One region of the Saccharopolyspora sp. SCSIO 74807 genome, then DNA from elsewhere that is predicted to be linked to it. Evidence: riboswitches for the same ligand, from Rfam matches in the RefSeq annotation. Region 1 holds a riboswitch; each other region holds the start of a gene.

Region 1 (6,379 bases):
CGCCGCACGACGACCCCGCGCAAGGCTTTCGCGCGGGGTCGTTCGCGTGTGCGGCACCACTACTCGACCGACTGGCCACACTGGACGTATTACCGTGACGGCATGGCCGCAGAGCAGCACGAATCCGCCGGGAGACCGGACGGGCAACGGGAATCGTCCGCTTCTCGGTGGCCGCAGCGGCTCTACGGCACGGGCACCGAACCCGATCCCCGCTTCACCCTCGCCAACGAGCGGACGTTCCTGGCGTGGATCCGGACGGCGCTGGCGCTGATGGCGGCCGGGGTCGGCGTGGAGGCGTTGAACGCCGCGGCCGCGACGCACAGCCCGCTGCGCACCGCCCTTGCGGTGTTGCTGCTGCTGGCGGGGGTCGTGTGCAGCGTGGCCGCGTTCGGGCGCTGGGTGCGGCTGGAGCGCGCGTTGCGCACCGGCGCACCGCTGCCGTCGCCGAAGCTCGCGCCGTTCATCGGCTACGGCCTCGGCGCGATCGGCGTGGCTTCGTTCGTCCTGCTGCTGATCACCGGGTTCTGAGCGTGCCGCACGAGGAGCCCTGGGATCCCGGTTTGCAGGTCGAGCGCACCACGCTCGCGTGGTTGCGCACGATCATGGCCTTCGTCGCCGGGATGGCGGTGCTGCTGCGGCTGATCGCGCACCGCAGCGCAGTGGCCGCCGCGGTGTCCGCTGCGGTGTTCCTGCCGGTGGCAGCAGTGATCGCGTTCCTGGCGTGGCGCCGCCACCGGCGGGCCGAACGCAACCTCCGAGCGGACGAGCCGCTCCCCGACGGAGTGCTGCACGCCGGCGTGACCGCTCTGTCCCTGGTGGCCGCAGCCACCGCACTGGCCTACGCGCTGATCCTGTAGCGGACCGCCGCGGTTTTTCCGCGGACCATCCAGCGGAACCGCTGGCCTGCGGTGAACGACCCGTTCCCCGCAGGCTCAGCACTCGATCACGTTCACCGCGAGACCGCCGCGGGCCGTCTCCTTGTACTTGACCTTCATGTCCCGGCCGGTGTCGCGCATCGTGCGGATCGCCTTGTCCAGCGAGACGACGTGGCTGCCGTTGCCGCGCAAGGCCATCCGCGCGGCCGTGACCGCCTTGACCGAGGCGACCGCGTTGCGCTCGATGCACGGAACCTGAACCAGACCGCCCACCGGATCGCAGGTGAGACCGAGGTTGTGCTCCACCCCGATCTCCGCGGCGTTCTCCACCTGCCCCGGCGTCGCGCCGAGCACTTCGGCGAGCCCGGCGGCGGCCATCGAGCACGCCGAACCGACTTCGCCTTGGCAACCGACCTCGGCACCGGAGATCGAAGCGTTCTCCTTGAACAACACCCCGATCGCCCCGGCCGCGAGCAGGAAGCGCACGATGCCGTCCTCGTCGGCGCCCGGCACGAACCGCGCGTAGTAGTGCAGCACCGCGGGCACGATCCCCGCTGCACCGTTGGTGGGCGCGGTCACGACCCGCCCGCCCGCGGCGTTCTCCTCGTTCACCGCCAGCGCGAACAGCGTGAGCCATTCCATCGGGTCGTCCCGCTCGGTCAGGCTCGCCCGCAGCGTCGCCGCGCGTCTGCGCACCTTGAGCCCACCGGGCAGCACCCCGTCGTTGCGGGAGCCGTTTTCCACGCACTCCTGCATGACCGACCAGATGTGCAGCAGTCCCGCGCGCACCTGTTCCTCGGATCGCCAGGACAGCTCGTTGGCCAGCATCACGTCGCTGATCCGCGCGCCGGATTCCGAGCACTGCTCGAGCAGTTGCGCACCGGTGCTGAACGGGTGCCGCAACGGAGTCTCGTCCGGTTTGATCCGGTCCGCGCCCGTGGCGTCCTCGTCCACGACGAAACCGCCGCCGACCGAATAGAACACCGCTTCGCGCAGCGGGCCGGACTCGCCGAGCGGCCCGTGCGCGCTGAAGCGCATCCCGTTCGGATGCAACGGCAAGGATTTGCGCCGGTGCATCACCAGATCCTTGTCGGGGTCGAACCGGACCTCGCGCGCACCGTTGAGCAACAAGCCGCCGCCGGAACGCACCTCGTCCATCCGGTGCTCGACCGAGGACGGCTCGACGGTCTCCGGGTCGTGGCCTTCCAGCCCGAGCAGCACCGCCTTCGGGCTGCCGTGGCCGTGCCCGGTCGCGCCCAGCGAGCCGAACAGCTCGGCCTTCACCCGCACCACCTGGTCGAGCAGCCCGTCGCGGTGCAACCCCGCGACGAACCGGCCCGCCGCCCGCATCGGGCCGACGGTGTGCGAGCTCGACGGCCCGATGCCCACCGAGAAGAGGTCGAAGACACTGATCGCCATGGCCTGCCCCTTCCGGCCTGGCTCGGCTACTCGCCGCTGGTGAACGCGGCGTATTGCTCGGCGGTGAGCACAGCACCGGTGCTCTCCGCGCGCACTTCGAGCAGCCAGCCGTTGCCGAACGGGTCGGCGTTGACCGCCGCCGGGTCGTCCACGACGGCCTCGTTGACCGCTACGACCTCACCGGTCACCGGGGCGTACAGGTCGCTGACGGACTTGGTGGATTCCAGCTCGCCGCAGGACTGGCCGGATTCGATGCGTTCCCCGGTCTCCGGGAGCTGCACGTAGACGATGTCGCCGAGCGCTTCAGCCGCGTACGGCGTGACACCGATGCGGACCACGTCACCGCGGTCCTCGATCCACTCGTGCTCTTCGGTGTAGCGCAGCTGCTCGGGCAGGGACATGGAGGCTCCTGAAGGGCGTCGTGGGCACGGTCGTGCCCGGGTCCTGGGCCTCCCCCTCTGTTGCGGAACCTGAGAGCTTCACCGCCGCAGGCGGCTTGCACCGTGGGTGCGGCGCCGGAGCGCGCGCTTTCCAGAGTCGCCTCGCCCGAGCGGTCATGGTGCCTGAGAGTTTGCGGGGAGAGTTTGCTCCTTCGGCGCCCTGCTGCGCAGGGTCTCTCCCGCCCGGGTTCTGCGGCGGTATGCGGTTGTCGCGTGTGCGGCAACGATAAACGCACCGCTGCGGCTGGCAAAGCCCCTCCCACCGGACCGGGCACGCCCGATGGTCGGTGCGCAGGTGCCGCCGAACGGCGCTAGCCACCGCGAGATTGGTTCAACCACCCTGGTCGGGAACCGATCGACGGGAGGTTCCGGTGCGCGGAACTCGCAGGTCAAAGCTGGCTGCGCTGGTGTTGTCGGCGTTCGCGCCGGGTCTCGTGCTCGCGCCTGCGGCGCACGCCGAGCCGTCGGTCGGCGTGTGGCTGACCACTCAGGACGGCGGGCAGCTGCTCGCGCGCCAGCCGGACGTCGAGTTCGGCTCGGGCGGCGGGCATCGCACGATCACCGTCGATCCGGGCGAGACCCACCAGACCATGACCGGGTTCGGTGCGGCGCTGACCGACTCGTCGGCGGCGTTGATGAACGCCTCGCCGCGGCGCGACGAACTGCTGACCGAGCTGTTCGACCAGCGCGAGGGCATCGGGCTGACCGCGGTGCGGCAGGTGATCGGCGCCTCGGACTTCGCGCGCGAGGTCTACAGCTACGACGAGGTGCCTCCGGGCCAGGACGACTACGACCTGTCCGAGTTCTCCATCGCGCACGACGAGGCCGACATCCTGCCGCTGCTGCGGCGCGCGAAGGAACTCTCGCCGGAGCTGAACGCGGTCGCCACGCCGTGGAGCGCGCCGGGCTGGATGAAATCCGGCGGCTCGATGATCGGCGGCGAACTGCCCGCGCAGAACTACCAGGTGTTCGCCGACTACCTGGTGAAGTTCGTGCAGGCGTACCAGCGGGCTGGTGTGCCGATCGATGCGCTGACCCCGCAGAACGAGCCGCTGAACACGCAGGAGTCGTACCCGGGCAGCCCGATGGCACCGGACGCGCAGGCCGCGTTCGTCCGCAACGACCTCGGGCCGAAGCTCGAGCAGGCCGGGCTGGGGACCGAGGTGTTCGCCTACGACCACAACTGGGACGACGTCGACTACCCGAACCAGGTCCTCGATGCCGCCGCGCAGTACACCGACGGCGCGGCGTTCCACTGCTACGGCGGCGACCCGTCGGCGCAGTCCGCGGTGCACGAAGCGCATCCGGACGCCGAGATCCACCTGACGGAGTGCTCCGGCACCGAATCAGCCGACCCCGCGAACACCTTCCGCGACACATTGGCCTGGCAGGCCGACAACCTGATCATCGGCGGCACCCGGAACCACGCGAGCAGCGTGCTGCTGTGGAACCTGGCGCTGGATCCCGCGCACGGGCCGGTCCTGGACGGCGCCTGCACCGACTGCACCGGCGTGACGACCGTCGATGGCGGGGACGTGCGCTACAACGCGGAGTACTACGCGCTCGGGCACGCCAGCAAGTTCGTGCGGCCGGGGGCCGTCCGGGTCGGCTCGAACGACCTCGGCGAAGTCCGCAACGCCGCGTTCCGCAACCCCGACGGCTCCATCGCGCTGATCGCGCACAACCCGACCGGTGGCGAGCAGACCTTCACCGTGTCCGCGCAGAACCGCGCCTTCGACTACACGTTGCCCGCGGGCGGGCTGGCGACCTTCAGCTGGCCGGGCTGAGCCCTTCGCGCGGCGCGTCCACCGCGCCGATGGCACCGCGGCGACGAGCACGGGCGCGGCGTACCGGCGGAGGATGGTGGCAGCCACGCGGAAGGGAGCACGGGTGAAGATCGCGGTGCCGCAAGAGATCAAGAACCACGAGTACCGAGTGGCGTGCACCCCGGCAGGCGTGCACGAGCTGCGCGCACACGGCCACGAGGTGTTCGTGCAGGCCGGCGCGGGGTCCGGCTCGTCGATCCCGGACGAGGACTACCTCGCGGCGGGGGCGGAGCTGGTCGGTTCGGCGGACGAGGCGTGGGCAGCGGGCGAACTGGTGCTCAAGGTGAAGGAGCCGGTACCGGAGGAGTACCCGCGGCTGCGCGAGGGGCAACTGCTGTTCACCTACCTGCACCTGGCCGCATCGGCCGAGCTGACCGGGGCGCTGATGCGCGCCGGGGTCACCGGCATCGCCTACGAGACCGTGCAGGCACCCGGCGGGAACCTGCCGCTGCTGGCGCCGATGAGCGAGGTCGCAGGCAGGCTGGCCCCGCAGGTCGGCTCCTACGCGCTGCTGCGTCCCAGCGGCGGGCGGGGTGTCCTGCCCGGCGGTGTTCCCGGAGTGGCGCCCGCGCGGGTCGTGGTGATCGGCGGCGGGGTCGCGGGGCTGAATGCCGCGACCGTCGCGCTCGGCATGGGCGCGGACGTGGAACTGCTGGACACCAACGTCGACAAGCTGCGCGACATCGACCGCGACTACCGCGGCGGCATCCGCACCGTGGCCTCGAACCGGTACACCGTGGAATCCGCGGTGCAGGCGGCCGACCTGGTGATCGGCGCGGTGCTGATCCCCGGCGCGAAAGCCCCGAAGCTCGTCTCGAACGAGCTGGTGTCGCGGATGAAGCCGGGCAGCGTGCTGGTGGACGTGGCGGTCGACCAGGGCGGCTGCTTCGCCGATTCGGAGCCCACCACGCACGACGCCCCGACCTACCGGGTGCACGACTCGTTGTTCTACTGCGTGGCCAACATGCCGGGCGCGGTGCCGAACACCTCGACGCACGCGCTCACCAACGTGACGCTGCCGTACGCGCTGCGCATCGCCGATCACGGGTGGCGCGCGGCGTGCGCGGCGGACCCGGCGCTGGCGGGCGGGCTGAACACGCACGGCGGGAAGCTGGTGAACGCAGCGGTCGCGGAGGCGCACGACCTGCCGCTGACGGATCCGTCCGCGGTACTGGACTGACGGGGGTACTGGACTGACGGGGGCGAGAGCCCCGGAGCGCTGCACGGAACGTATGGGGCGGCCCGCTCAACCGGCCTGGGGGTCACCGGGAGCGGGCCGCCAACACCAGTGTAGGCCACGAACGCCTGATTTCCGACGACGCGGAGCGCGTCGGCGACTCGAATCGGCAGCCGAATCGATAACCACCCGAAGGAGTGAGTTCGACGCGTCCGGGTGCAGCTCGGCCGGACACCTGCCGATGGGAGGGCGCGAAGATCGGCCGCGGGCGCCCGCGCTCGGCGCACCGGCCGCGACCCGGCCGGACGCGAAGGGCCGACGATCGGGCCCGAGAATACGGGGGAGCCCACCGTGGACGAGGCGAAGATGCGCGAGGCCGTCCTGGACCGGCTGGCGCGACTGGACCGAGTGGCCGCCGACGGCGGCGCCGAGGCCCTGCTGCCGGTGACGCGTTCCGAGCTGCGCCGCCTCACCGAAGGTCTCCGCGCGCTGTTGGCCCGGCACCAGCCCGATCTCGACGGTCACTGCCCTGCCTGTTCGGGAACGTTGCGCAGCCGGCGGTGGCCGTGCGAGGTGTGGCTGGTGGTGCACCGCCAGCTCATCGGCGACCGGTTCGGGCAGGCGACGGCCGAACCCGCCCCG
Region 2 (6,379 bases), 570 kb from region 1:
GAGAGAACGGCCCCCGGACTTCGCCGGGGGCCGTCGCTTGCGGGCTCAGGTCACTGGCTCTTGCCCTTGCCCATGAAGCGGTTCTTGACCTGGTCGATCTTCGCCTTGTTCTTGGGGTCGGACGCGTAGCGCTTGGCCTGGTCGATCGCCTTCTTGCCCTGCGGGCTCTTGGCGAAGTCGGTCACCTTCTTGAACAGAGACATGGTCGCTCCCACTCGGACCGTTCGGGCACGGTTACCCACAGGGTACCGGCATTTCGGGCACCCGATCGAGCCCTGCAGCCCCGCGAACGCTCCTAGCCGAGCACACCGCTGACCGACGAGTGCCCCTTGAGCAGGTTGCGGGCGATGGTGCGGCGCTGGATCTCGTCGGTTCCCTCGAAGATGCGCAGCAGCCGGATGTCCCGGTACCAGCGCTCGATGGGCAGTTCGCGGGTGTAGCCCATGCCGCCGTGGATCTGCATCATCCGGTCCACGATCTCGTTGGCGCGGGTGCCGCCGTAGAGCTTGGCGATGCTCTGCGCGTGCCGCGAGTCCATGCCCTGGTCGGACTGCCACGCGGCCTGCAGCACCAGCCAGCGCAGCGATTCGATCTCCACCGCGGAGTCGGCGATCATCCACTGGATGGCCTGGCGATCGGCGATCGGCGCGCCGAAGGTCTTCCTGCTGCGCGCGTAGTCCATGGACATCTCCATCATGCGTTCGCAGCCGCCGAGCGCGCGGGCGGGCAGCAGGTACCGGCCGCGGCCGATCCACTGCATGGCGAGCTTGAAGCCGCCGCCGACCTCGCCGAGCACGTTCTCCTCCGGCACCCGCACGCCGTCGAACTGCAGCGCGGCGGGCTGCCGGTCCCACTCGCCCATGATCTCGATCGGCTCGGACTTCCAGCCCGCGTCCCGGTCGGCGAGGAAGCAGGTGACTCCGCCGTCGGCGCCCTTGTCCTTGTCGGTGACGGCGAAGACCATCGTGAAGTCGGCGTCGATGCCGCCGGTGATGAACGTCTTCTCGCCGTCGATCACCCACTCCGAGCCCTCCTTGCGGGCGGTGGTGCGGATGTCCTTCGCGTCCGATCCGGCGCCGGGTTCGGTGATCGCGAAGCAGGACTTGCGCTCGCCTTCGATGGTGGGCAGCAGGTAGCGCCGCTGCTGGTCCTCGTTGGCGTGGTAGAGGATGTTGTCGGCGTAGCCGCCGAAGCTGAACGGCACGAACGTGCGGCCCAGCTCGATCTCGATCAGCGCGGTCAGCACCGCGGAAAGCCCCATCCCGCCGTACTCCTCCGGGGTCTGCACGCCCCAGAATCCGGCGTCGCGGGCCTTCTGCCGCAGCTGCCCGAGCTCTTGCTTGGTCAGCCCGCGCTCGTGGTTGCGCTCGCGGCGCAGCACCTCCTGCTCCAGCGGCATGAGTTCGCGCTGCACGAAGGTGCGCACCCAGTCGCGGATGTCCCGCTCTTCCTCGGTGAGCGAAAAGTCGACCATCAGTGCTGTTCCTTTCCGAATCCGGCCCGGGCTCAGCCGCGAGCGGCGGTGTTCGTCTCGGTGAGCTGCTCGCGCAGTTCGCGCTTGAGGACCTTGTGGCTGGGACCGAGCGGCAGTTCGTCGACGAACACGACGCGGCGCGGGTACTTGTGGTGCGCGGTCTGCTCGGCGGCCCACGCCCGGATCGCCCCGGACAGCGAATCGTCGGCGAGCTCGCCCGGTTCGGGGACCACGACCGCGCAGATCTCCTCGCCGCGTTCGGGGTCGGGCAGGCCGATCACCGCGCACTGCGCGACGGCCGGGTGCCGGATCAGCAGCTCCTCCACCTCGCGCGGGTAGATGTTGTAGCCGTTGCGGATGATCAGGTCCTTCTTGCGGTCCACGATGGACAGGTAGCCGTCGGCGTCCTTGCGGCCCATGTCGCCGGTGCGGAACCAGCCGTCGACCACCGCGGCGCGGGTGGCCGCGGGGTCGCCGAGGTAGCCGGCGAACACGTTGTGGCCGCGGATGACGATCTCGCCGGTCTGGCCGGTGGGCAGCAGCTCGATGCGGTCGTCGACGTCCGGGTCGGCGACCTCGGCGTCGACGCCCCACAGCGGGTGCCCCACGGTTCCGGCGCGCGCGCCGAACGCCGGCTGGTTCACGGTGGCGGTCGGCGAGGTCTCGGACAGCCCGTAGCCCTCGTGGATGGACGCGCCGAAGCGCCGCTCGAAGTTCTCCAGCACCGCAACCGGCAGCGCGGCGCCGCCGGAGACGCACAGCCGCAGGCTGGGCAGCGCTGTTTCCGGCCCGGCGGCTTCCAGCATCCGGATGTACATCGTCGGCACTCCGTTGAGCTGGGTGACTTCGTGCCGCCGGATCAGCTCGAGAGCTTCGCCGGGGTCGAACTTGGGTTGCAGCACCAGCGCGGCACCGGCGCGGAACGTGGTGTTCAGCGAGACGGTCTGGCCGAACACGTGGAACAGCGGCAGGCAGCCGAGCACCTTGTCGTCGCGCCGGGTGTCGTTCGCGTCGAAGGCGTTCACCACGGCGTTCATGACCAGGTTGAGGTGCGTGAGCACGGCGCCCTTGGGGCGTCCCGTGGTTCCGCTGGTGTAGAAGATGACCGCCGGGTCCTCGGGGGCGCGGGTCGCGAAGGACGCCACCGGTTCGGCGGCCGCGGCCAGTTCGGTCAGTGAGGTGGTTTCCGGCGAGGCCTCCGGATCGCCGCCGGGGCCGACGGTCAGCACCGGGACGCCGACGCGGCGCGCGGACTCCTCCGCCAGCGCGCGCTGCGAGGTGTGCCCGATGACGAGCTTGGCGCCCGAGTCGCGCAGCAGGTGCGCCGCTTCGTCCGGCACCAGCAGCAGCGGCACCGGCACCACGACGGCGCCCGCGGTGAGCACGGCGTAGTAGGCGCGCACGAAGTCGATGACGTTGGGTGCGACGATCGCGACCCGGTCGCCGGGCTGCACTCCCCGTCCGCGCAGCGCTGCGGCGTGCGCGCGGACCTGCTCCCACAGCTGCCCGTAGCCGACGTGCTGGTCGCCCTCGATGACCGCGGTCGCCGACGGCCGCAGGCGGGCCGGCTCGGCGAGCACGGACGCCAGGGACAGCGTCGTCGACCGCTGGCCGGGCGTCGTCGGCTGCGCAATCGAACTGTCGTCGTTGACCATCGGCGGCCTCCTCGCCGGACGCGCCGGGCGTCCCGCGAGAAGTGGACACCCGGCAACTAACGTCGTTAGTTTTGGACTCTAGGACCACCCCGAGCGCTGCGGCAAGAGCGCAGCACCGGACACTGTCGGTGCCGGGAAGACCCCGGAGCGGAGCGTCGAACAGGGGGAAGCGCGGATGGGACGGCCGAAGAGCCCGCTGCTGACCTCCGAACGCATCCGTACCTGCGGGCTGGAGATCATCGATTCGCACGGCCTCGAAGCGCTGTCCATGCGCCGCCTCGCCGACGCGCTCGGCGTGCGCGCCGCCTCGCTGTACAACCACGTCGCCACCAAGGACGCGCTGCTGCACGAGATCGCCAACGGCGTGATGGCCAGCGTGGACACCAGCGGTTTCGGCACCGACTGGACCACCGGGCTGCTGCGCTGGGCCCGCTCCTACCGGGCCGCGCTGGCCGCGCATCCGAACCTGGTGCCGTTCATGGCCTCGGGACCGGCCCGGCGGGAGACCTCGCTCAGCCGCGCCGACGCCGTGCACGGCGGGCTGACCAGCGCGGGCTGGCCGCCGCGCTACGCCACCATGATCGGGGCCTCCACGAAGTACCTGGTGGTCGGCTCCGCCATGGGCTCGTTCGCGGGCGGGTTCCCGGACGACGCCGAGATCTACGACGACCGGTTCCCGCACCTGCGGCAGGCGCACAAGCTGCGCGAGCACGCCGCGGAGATCGACGACGACAGCTTCGAGCTGGCGCTGCGAGCGCTGGTGGATGGTCTGCGCGCGCAGTTCGAGCTGGTCGCAGCGAACACGTCGTGATTGATCATTAATACTGAATTTTCGATCTTCGCCTCGCCGGCGGCGCAGCCGCCGAGCAGCCGACCGTGCAAGCCACCGACACCGCTACGCAGCGAATCCGAAGAACACTATTCGTGACGGGACAGGGCTCACGTTCGGTTGACTGCGAAACGTGATCTCCGTAGCGTCAGCCAGCAACCGAAAGCCCAACTGAACAGCCGCCGACGACGTCGTGCGGGAGAGACTCCCCCCACCAGGAGCCCCTGGTATGCGGCCGTGGAGCGCCGAAGGAGCAATCCTCCCCACCAAACTCTCAGGCCCCGCACCGCACGACAGCAGGCGATCACGGAGAAAAGCAGGGATCCGCATCCCTCGCCCACGGTGCAAGCCGCACGAGCGCGGCGAAACTCTCAGGCCAATGACTCCGGGGAGGCCGGCCGGCGCCCACCGCGCCCGTCGCCGCCGAGGTGCTCGAGCTGCAGCTTCCGCTGGGGCTATGGTTTCCGCTGGAAGTGGCCGCAGCCGGTCCTCGGACGTGATCGGTGCCGATGAGGAGGAGTTCCGCACCATGACGTCGTCGCCGCCCTCCGCGCGTCAGACACCTCTCCACGAGGTGCACCGAGCGCTAGGCGCCCACTTCACCGAGTTCGCGGGCTGGCAGATGCCGGTGCGCTACTCCGGTGACACCGCCGAGCACCAAGCGGTGCGCAACACCGCGGGCCTGTTCGACCTCTCGCACATGGGCGAGATCCGGATCAGCGGCCCGCAGGCCGCCGAGGCGCTGGACTACGCGCTGGTGGCGAAGGCATCCGGCATAACGGCCGGGCGTGCCCGCTACACGATGCTCTGCGACGCCGACGGCGGCGTGCTCGACGACCTGATCGTCTACCGGCTGGCCGAGCAGGAATACCTGGTGGTCGCCAACGCCGCGAACGCCGACGTGGTCTCCGCCGAGCTGGAACGGCGCGTGCAGGGCTTCGACGCCGCGTACGAGGACGTTTCCGCGGACTACGCGCTGATCGCGGTACAGGGCCCGAAGGCCGTCGAGATCCTCGCGCCGCTGACCGACACGGACCTGTCCACGGTCAAGTACTTCGCCGGCTACCGCAGCACGGTCGCGGGCGCGCAGGTGATGCTGGCGCGCACCGGCTACACCGGTGAGGACGGCTTCGAGCTGTTCACCTCACCCGCCGACGCCCCGGCGGTCTGGCACGCGCTGGCCGAGTCCGGGCAGCAGCACGAGCTGGCCCCTGCCGGGCTGTCCTGCCGGGACACCTTGCGGTTGGAGGCGGGGATGCCGCTGCACGGCCACGAGCTCTCCACCGGCCTCACCCCGTTCCACGCGAACCTCGGGCGGGTGGTGAAGCTGGACAAGCCGGGTGACTTCGTCGGCAAGGCCGCGCTGGCCCGCGTCGCCGAGGAGCCCACCGAACGCACCCTGGTCGGGCTCAGCACCGATGCGCGCCGCGCGCCGCGGCACGGGTACCCGGTGCTGGACGCCGCGGGTGCCGAGGTCGGCGAGGTGACCAGCGGTGCGCCGTCGCCCACGCTGGGACATCCGATCGGGATGGCTTACGTGGACCGCGCGCACAGCGCGCCCGGCACCGAGCTGAAGGTCGACATCCGCGGCAGGAGCATCGACGTGCAGGTCGTCGAGCTGCCGTTCTACCGACGGTCGAACTGACCACCCGCGGGCGAGATGCCCGCACGCCCACGCCGGCCGGAGGGCAGCGCGGCCCGCATCCGGCACGGCCCACATCACCATTCAGAGCCCATCGAGCACATTCAGAGCCCACGTGCAGGGCCCACATCGAGCACAGGAGGCAATGCGATGTCCGCACCGGACCTGTTCAACGATTCGCTGTCGGCGGTGGATCCGGAGGTGGCGGCCGCGGTCGGCGCTGAGTTGTCGCGGCAGCAGAACACGCTGGAGATGATCGCGTCGGAGAACTTCGCGTCGCAGGCGGTGTTGCAGGCGCAGGGGTCGGTGCTGACGAACAAGTACGCCGAGGGCTATCCGGGCAAGCGGTATTACGGCGGTTGCGAGCACGTGGACGTCGTCGAGCAGTTGGCGATCGATCGGGCCAAGGAGCTCTTCGGCGCGTCGTTCGCGAACGTGCAGCCGCACTCGGGGGCGCAGGCCAATGCTGCGGCGATGTTCGCGCTGCTCAAGCCGGGTGACACGATCATGGGCCTGGACCTGGCGCATGGCGGGCACCTCACCCACGGGATGCGGATCAACTTCTCCGGCAAGCTCTACAACGTGGTGCCGTACCACGTCTCGGAGCAGGACCACCGGGTCGACATGGACGAACTCGCCCGCCTGGCCCGCGAGAACAAACCCCAGATGATCATCGCCGGGTGGTCGGCCTACCCGCGCCAGCTCGACTTCGCCCGGTTCCGCGAGATCGCCGACGAGGTCGGGGCGTACCTGATGGTCGACATGGCGCACTTCGCCGG
Region 3 (6,379 bases), 2.9 Mb from region 1:
CGACCCGCGCCGATCAGGTCGCGATGGAACAGCCGGGCTGCCTGCACAACAACATGGACCTGTTCAAGTGGGCCTACAAGCTCGACCCGCTGGTGCCGTCCGAGCTGATCGCCGACTGCTTCGACCTGGCCGCGCGCATCCGCGCGGTCGACATGCGCGCGAGCCCGTACGACCTGCGCGAACTCGGATACGAACCGATCGCGGTGGAAACGGCGGAAGGGCGCGCCGAATACGCGGCGCGGCAACGCGAATTCGCCGATGAGGCGGGCGGATTGCGCACCCGGCTGATCGAGGTCTGCGCGGGGCTGCTGGCGGCGGAAACGGCCGAGGCAGCTCGTTCCGAGTTGAGCGATTCCCAGCCCTGAAACGATTTCCGGCCCTAAAGCGGCTCCGGGTCCTAAAGGGGCTCCGGGTCCTAAAGGGGCTCCGGGCAGAAAGCGGCTTCGGTCCCTGAACAACTCCGGTTCCAAAGCGACTCCGCCCAGCGAGCCGCACTTCGATCCGAACGAAATCGGCCCGCCACCACGCGGCGGCGGGCCGATCAGCTCATTCCCGAACGGCCAGGCTCAGCTCACCGTTGTCGTCGCGCTCGGCGTCGAGGACCTTGTCCCCGAGCAGCGACGCGGCCTGCGGCTCGAGGAACACCCGGGCACCGGACTCCTCGACCACCTCGTCGTCGGCCTGCGGCTCGCTGGCGATGGCCGCCTGGAGCTCGCCCTCACCGGACGCGTTGGCGACCGGCGCGATCCGCAGCCCCGAGCTCTCGCCCGATTCACCACCGGCCAGCACGACCTTGATGACCTCGGCTGCGCTCTCGCTGATCGTGAGCATTGCTGCACTCCTCTCGGAGGCGGTCGGATGGAACCGCCCACCGTAGTGCATCCGGCCGGTCGCCCGCTCACCCCCGCGCGATCATGCCTCGTAGGCCGAAAGCGGAGGGCACGAGCACACGAGGTTGCGGTCACCGCGCGCGCCGTCGATGCGGCGAACGGCAGGCCACACCTTCGCCTCCGAGGTGCCCAGCGGGTAGGCGGCCTCGGCGCGCGTGTAGGCGTGCTCCCACGTACCGGCCAGCGCCGGGGCGGTGTGCGGCGCCTGCACCAGCGGGTTGTCGTCGGCGGGCCACTGCCCGGCGGCCACCTTGTCGATCTCCCCGCGGATGGCGATCATCGCCGCGCAGAACCGGTCGAGTTCGGCGAGGTTCTCGCTCTCGGTCGGCTCCACCATCAACGTGCCCGCGACCGGGAACGACATCGTCGGCGCGTGCAGCCCGTAGTCGGCGAGCCGCTTGGCCACGTCGTCCACGGTCACACCGCTGGACTTGGTGATCGGGCGCAGGTCCAGGATGCACTCGTGGGCGACGAACCCGCCGGAGCCGGTGTAGAGCACCGGGAAGTACTCGTCCAACCGCCGCGCCACGTAGTTGGCCGCGGCGACCGCGGTCAGCGTGGCCCGGCGCAGCCCGTCCGAACCCATCATCCGCACGTAGGCCCAGGAGATCGGCAGGATCGAGGCGCTGCCCCACGGCGCGGCGCTGATCGGGCCGACCCCGGTCTCGGGACCGGCCGCGGGCTGCAGCGGGTGGTTCGGCAGGAACGGCGCCAGGTGCGCGCGAACACCGATCGGCCCCACGCCGGGACCACCGCCGCCGTGCGGGATGCAGAACGTCTTGTGCAGGTTCAGGTGCGAGACGTCCGCGCCGAACCGGCCCATCCGGGCCAGCCCGATCAGCGCGTTGAGGTTCGCGCCGTCGACGTAGACCTGCCCGCCCGCGTCGTGCACCAGCCCGCACACCTGTTGCACGGTGTCCTCGTAGACGCCGTGCGTGGACGGGTAAGTGATCATGATCCCGGCCAGGTCGTCGCGGTGCTGCTCGACGACCTCGCGCAGGTGGTCCATCTCGATGTTGCCCTGGTCGTCGCAGCGCACCACGACCACGCGCAGCCCGGCCATCACGGCGCTGGCGGCGTTCGTGCCGTGCGCGCTGGCCGGGATCAGGCAGACGTCCCGCGCCGCCTCACCACGGCTGTGGTGGTAGGCGCGGATGGCCAGCAGACCGGCGAATTCGCCCTGGCTGCCCGCGTTCGGCTGCACGCTGACCGCGTCGTAGCCGGTGATCTCGGTCAGCCAGCGCTCCAGGTCGTGCACCACCTCGAGCAGCCCCGCCGCGTCCTGCCCGGGTGCGAACGGGTGCACCTCGGCGAACTCGGGCCAGGTCACCGGCTCCATCTCGGCGGTGGCGTTGAGCTTCATCGTGCACGAGCCCAGCGGGATCATGCTGCGGTCCAGCGCCAGGTCGGTGTCCGAGAGCTTGCGCAGGTAACGCAGCAGCGAGGTCTCCGAGCGGTGCGTGTGGAACACCGGGTGCGTCATGTAGTCGGACGTGCGCAGCAGTGCGGTGGGCAGCGCGTCGGCCGTCTCCGCGTCCAGCTCGTCCACCCCGGTCAGCGTCTCGCCACCGAACCCGAACGCGCTGAGGACCTTCAGCAGCGTCTCCCGGGTGGTGGTCTCGTCGCAGCTGAGGCCCACGTGGTCGGCGTCGATGTGGCGCAGGTTGATCCCCTCGCCGCGAGCGGCGTCGACGACCTCCGCCGCCCGGCCCGGCACCCGCGTGACGATCGTGTCGAAGAACTCCGCGTGCACGACCTCGACCCCGCCGCGGCGCAGCCGCTCGGCCAGCACCGCCGCCATCCGGTGCGCCCGCTGCGCGATGGCGCGCAGCCCGCCCGGGCCGTGGTAGACCGCGTACATCGACGACATCACGGCCAGCAGGACCTGCGCGGTGCAGATGTTGCTGGTGGCCTTCTCGCGGCGGATGTGCTGCTCACGGGTCTGCAGCGCGAGCCGGTAAGCCTGATCCCCGTCGGCGTCCACGCTCACCCCGACCAGCCTGCCGGGCAACTGCCGCTCGATGCCCTTGCGCACCGCCATGTACCCGGCGTGCGGGCCGCCGAAGCCCATCGGCACGCCGAAGCGCTGCGTCGTGCCGACCACGACGTCGGCACCGATCTCCCCCGGCGCGCGCAGCAGCGTCAGCGCCAGCAGGTCGGCGCTGACCACGGCCATCGCGCCGCGCTCGTGCACCTCGGCGATGATCGCCTCGTGGTCGCGCAGCGCGCCCGATGCGCCCGGGTAGGCCAGCAGCGCACCGAAGAAGTCCCCCTCCGGCAGGCCCTGCGGACCGGCGGAGAGGTCGGCCTCGACGATCTCGATGCCCAGCGGCTCGGCACGGGTCTCGATCACCGAACGCGTCTGCGGCATGGTGTCGGCGTCCACGACGAACCGCGGCGACTTGTTCCGTCCCGCGCGGCGCACCAGGGTCATGCCCTCGGCCGCGGCGGTGGACTCGTCCAGCATCGAGGAGTTCGAGACCGGCACCCCGGTCAGGTCCGCGACCATGGTCTGGAAGTTCAGCAGCGCCTCCAGGCGGCCCTGCGAGATCTCCGGCTGGTACGGCGTGTAGGCGGTGTACCACGCCGGGTTCTCCAGCACGTTGCGGCGGATCACCGGCGGCGTGATCGTCGGGTGGTAGCCGAGCCCGATCATCTCGGTGTGCGGCCGGTTGCGGCTCGCGCGCTCGCGCAGCTCGGCGAGCGCCTCCGCCTCCGTCGCCGGTTCCGGCAGCGCCAAGTGCAGGTCGCGCTCGCGGATGCCGGACGGCACCGCGGACTGGGCGAGTTCCTCCAGCGAGCCGACGCCGATCACGTCCAGCATCCGGGCCAGTTCGGCGGGCAGCGGCCCGACGTGGCGGTCGGCGAACGGGGTTCCGTGTTCCAGGGCGGCCAGCGGGATCCGGTCTTCGGTCGTCATCGCCACACCTCATTCATCGCAGCGGACACAGGGCGGCAGCGTTGTGTGCTGCCCTCCCCCTCTGTCACTGTCCGCATCGCGAACGCCTGAGAGCTTCGCCCGGTCGGACCGGACTTGCACCGTCGGCGGGCGCCACCTCGTCCGGTGGCACCTCTTTCCAGAGGTATCTCGCCCGTGCGGTCCAGCCGCCTGAGAGGTTGTCGGGGAGGGTTTGCTCCTTCGGCGCCGCCGGCGACCGGATCACCGGCGGACTCTCCCGCACGGGGTCTGCGATGCCTCGCACCCTACCCGATCCAGTGAGCGCCGACCGGTGCGATCTTCGTCGCGTCCGAACGTCCCACGCACCGGACGCGCTGCGCACGCACCGTGTCCACGCGAAATCCCCGGGCCGGGGCCGCCGAACCGGTTCAGCCCGTTTGCCGGTCCCGACGCCTGCGGGACAGCTCGTCATCGACGGGCTCTTCGGGGTCGGCGGTGTCGGCTCTTTCCGCCGGGAACTCGTGGATGGTGCCGGTGATCTCCCGCATCGCACCGCTGACCGCGATGCCGAACACGCCCTGCCCGCCCTGCAGCAGGTCGACGACCTCTTCCGCGGAGGTGCACTCGTAGACCGTGGTGCCGTCGCTGAACAACGTGATCTTCGCCAGGTCGCGCACCCCGCGGCCGCGCAGGTGCTCCACCGCCAGCCGGATGTTGTGCAACGAGACCCCGGTGTCCAGCAGCCGCTTGACCACCTTCAGCACCAGGATGTCCTTGAACGAGTACAACCGCTGCGAACCCGAACCGGCGGCGCTGCGGATGGACGGGCCGACCAGCTTGGTCCTGGCCCAGTAGTCGAGCTGCCGGTAGGTGATTCCGGCGATCTGGCAGGCCGCGGGTCCGCGGTAGCCGACGAGTTCGTCCGGCAGCGCGGGATCCGGCAACGCGGGGTCGGCCATCGGTTCCGGCTGCTGCGCGGAATCTTCGCCGGGTGCTCGCTCCACCACGCCTGCCTCCCCTCGTCCGGCCACCGGGGCCGGCGAACCACCGGGAACAACCGCACCGGGCGGCTGCCGCCCCGGAGCTCCCGCGACCGGGCCGCGAGCGCCCGACCTGGAAAATCACATCGGAGCAATTCGCGTTGCAACGACGGTAAGCCCACCCCGTGGGCGGGTCAACGCGACGCGCGGACGCACCCCCGCCGGGCGGACACCCCACCGGGAATTCCCCGCCACCGGGCCGGAAATGCGAACGGCTCCCGTGCCTCTCGGCAGCGGGAGCCGTCGTGGCGCACCGGGGCGGTCAGGTATCCGCGCCCCGGAAGTCCTCCGGCGAGACCGAGTCCAGGAACTCCCGGAACTTCTCGACCTCGTCCTCCTGCTCGTCCGGGATGATCAGCCCGGCTTCGTCCAGCACCGATTCGTCGGCGTGGATCGGCACCCCGACCCGCAGCGCCAGCGCGACCGAGTCGCTCGGGCGGGCCGAGACCCGCACGTCCCCGTCGAAGATCAGCTCGGCGAAGAACGTGCCCTCCTGCAGATCGGTGATCCGCACCTGCTCCAGATCCCGCCCGAGGGCGCCGATGACGTCCTTGAGCAGATCGTGGGTCAGGGGTCTGGCCGGCCGCACACCCTGCTGCTCCAGCGCGATCGCGGTGGCCTCCACCGATCCGATCCAGATCGGCAAGTACCGCTCACCGTCGGTTTCGCGCAGCAGCAGAATCGGCTGGTTGGCTGGTAGTTCCACTCGCACGCCGACGACGCGCATCTCGCTGCTCATCGTCTCATCGCCTCCTCCAGCGCGCCGAAGCGTGACATCCTTGGTCGAGGATCGCGCACCGACGCCTCCGACGCTACCCGCGATACGGCGGACACGCCTACCACTGGCCATCGCCTCCGGCCGGATTTTCCGCTCGCTGAACGGCTTTTTCCGGTTCGTACCGCCTGCTCGCCGGACCGCGCGCGAACGCCGGTGCCGCCGGTGCAGGCCCTTGTTCGTCGACCGACTCCGGTTCCGCTCGCCGGTGCCGTTCGCGATGCTGCCGAGATCGTTCGCCCGCTGCGGGCTCCGGGCGAACGGGGAGTTCCCGCGCCCTGCCGGTTGCTGCAGCGCAACGACGCCCACAGCAACGATACACCGCAGCCCCAACGGCCAACCGCTGGTCAGAGCCTCGCGGAGGGCATCGGGCGAGGACGGACCGGCGGCTCCGCACCCGGCGATCGGATGATCGCCTCCGGTGCCGCGATCGGACGATCGCCTCGGATGCCGTCGGGGCGGCGCCGTGGACGCCGCCCCGTCGCGGAACGGCCGCGGACCTTCAGCGTCCCTGGCCGCCGTCGATCGGCCCGGTCAGGAACACCAGCCGGAACTTGCCGATCTGCACCTCGTCGCCGTTGGCCAGCACCGAGGTGTCCACCGGTTCCCGGTTGACGTAGGTCCCGTTCAAGCTGCCCACGTCCACGACGACGAAGTCGCTGCCCTCGCGCCGGAACTCGGCGTGGCGACGGGAAACGGTGACGTCGTCGAGGAATATGTCGCTGTCGGGGTGCCGACCCGAGCTGGTGGTCTCCCGGTCGAGCAGGAATCGCGA

The links. A riboswitch is a leader RNA that binds a small molecule or an ion and turns the genes downstream of it on or off. The one in region 1 is predicted to bind glycine.
Region 2: linked by a shared signal. The riboswitch ahead of gcvT (glycine cleavage system aminomethyltransferase GcvT) and the one ahead of gcvH (glycine cleavage system protein GcvH) in region 1 are both predicted to bind glycine.
Region 3: linked by a shared signal. The riboswitch ahead of gcvP (aminomethyl-transferring glycine dehydrogenase) and the one ahead of gcvH (glycine cleavage system protein GcvH) in region 1 are both predicted to bind glycine.

The regions. Positions count from the first base shown of each region.
Region 1 is NZ_CP146100.1:559,393-565,771, forward strand. Features, by position in the region: gene V1457_RS02530 (YidH family protein) at 103-528, shown strand; gene V1457_RS02535 (DUF202 domain-containing protein) at 531-857, shown strand; gene V1457_RS02540 (L-serine ammonia-lyase) at 933-2,294, opposite strand; gene gcvH (glycine cleavage system protein GcvH) at 2,321-2,695, opposite strand; glycine riboswitch at 2,836-2,926, opposite strand; gene V1457_RS02550 (glycoside hydrolase family 30 beta sandwich domain-containing protein) at 3,106-4,521, shown strand; gene ald (alanine dehydrogenase) at 4,625-5,740, shown strand; gene V1457_RS02560 (hypothetical protein) at 6,089-6,379, shown strand, end outside.
Region 2 is NZ_CP146100.1:6,681,441-6,687,819, forward strand. Features, by position in the region: gene V1457_RS30515 (hypothetical protein) at 51-203, opposite strand; gene V1457_RS30520 (acyl-CoA dehydrogenase family protein) at 296-1,474, opposite strand; gene V1457_RS30525 (long-chain fatty acid--CoA ligase) at 1,507-3,129, opposite strand; gene V1457_RS30530 (TetR/AcrR family transcriptional regulator) at 3,305-3,940, shown strand; glycine riboswitch at 4,145-4,257, shown strand; glycine riboswitch at 4,258-4,354, shown strand; gene gcvT (glycine cleavage system aminomethyltransferase GcvT) at 4,488-5,603, shown strand; gene glyA (serine hydroxymethyltransferase) at 5,751-6,379, shown strand, end outside.
Region 3 is NZ_CP146100.1:4,316,936-4,323,314, reverse strand. Features, by position in the region: gene V1457_RS19785 (3-methyladenine DNA glycosylase) at 1-365, shown strand, start outside; gene V1457_RS19780 (HesB/YadR/YfhF-family protein) at 547-831, opposite strand; gene gcvP (aminomethyl-transferring glycine dehydrogenase) at 913-3,810, opposite strand; glycine riboswitch at 3,978-4,079, opposite strand; gene V1457_RS19770 (MerR family transcriptional regulator) at 4,218-4,748, opposite strand; gene V1457_RS19765 (bifunctional nuclease family protein) at 5,092-5,568, opposite strand; gene garA (glycogen accumulation regulator GarA) at 6,107-6,379, opposite strand, start outside.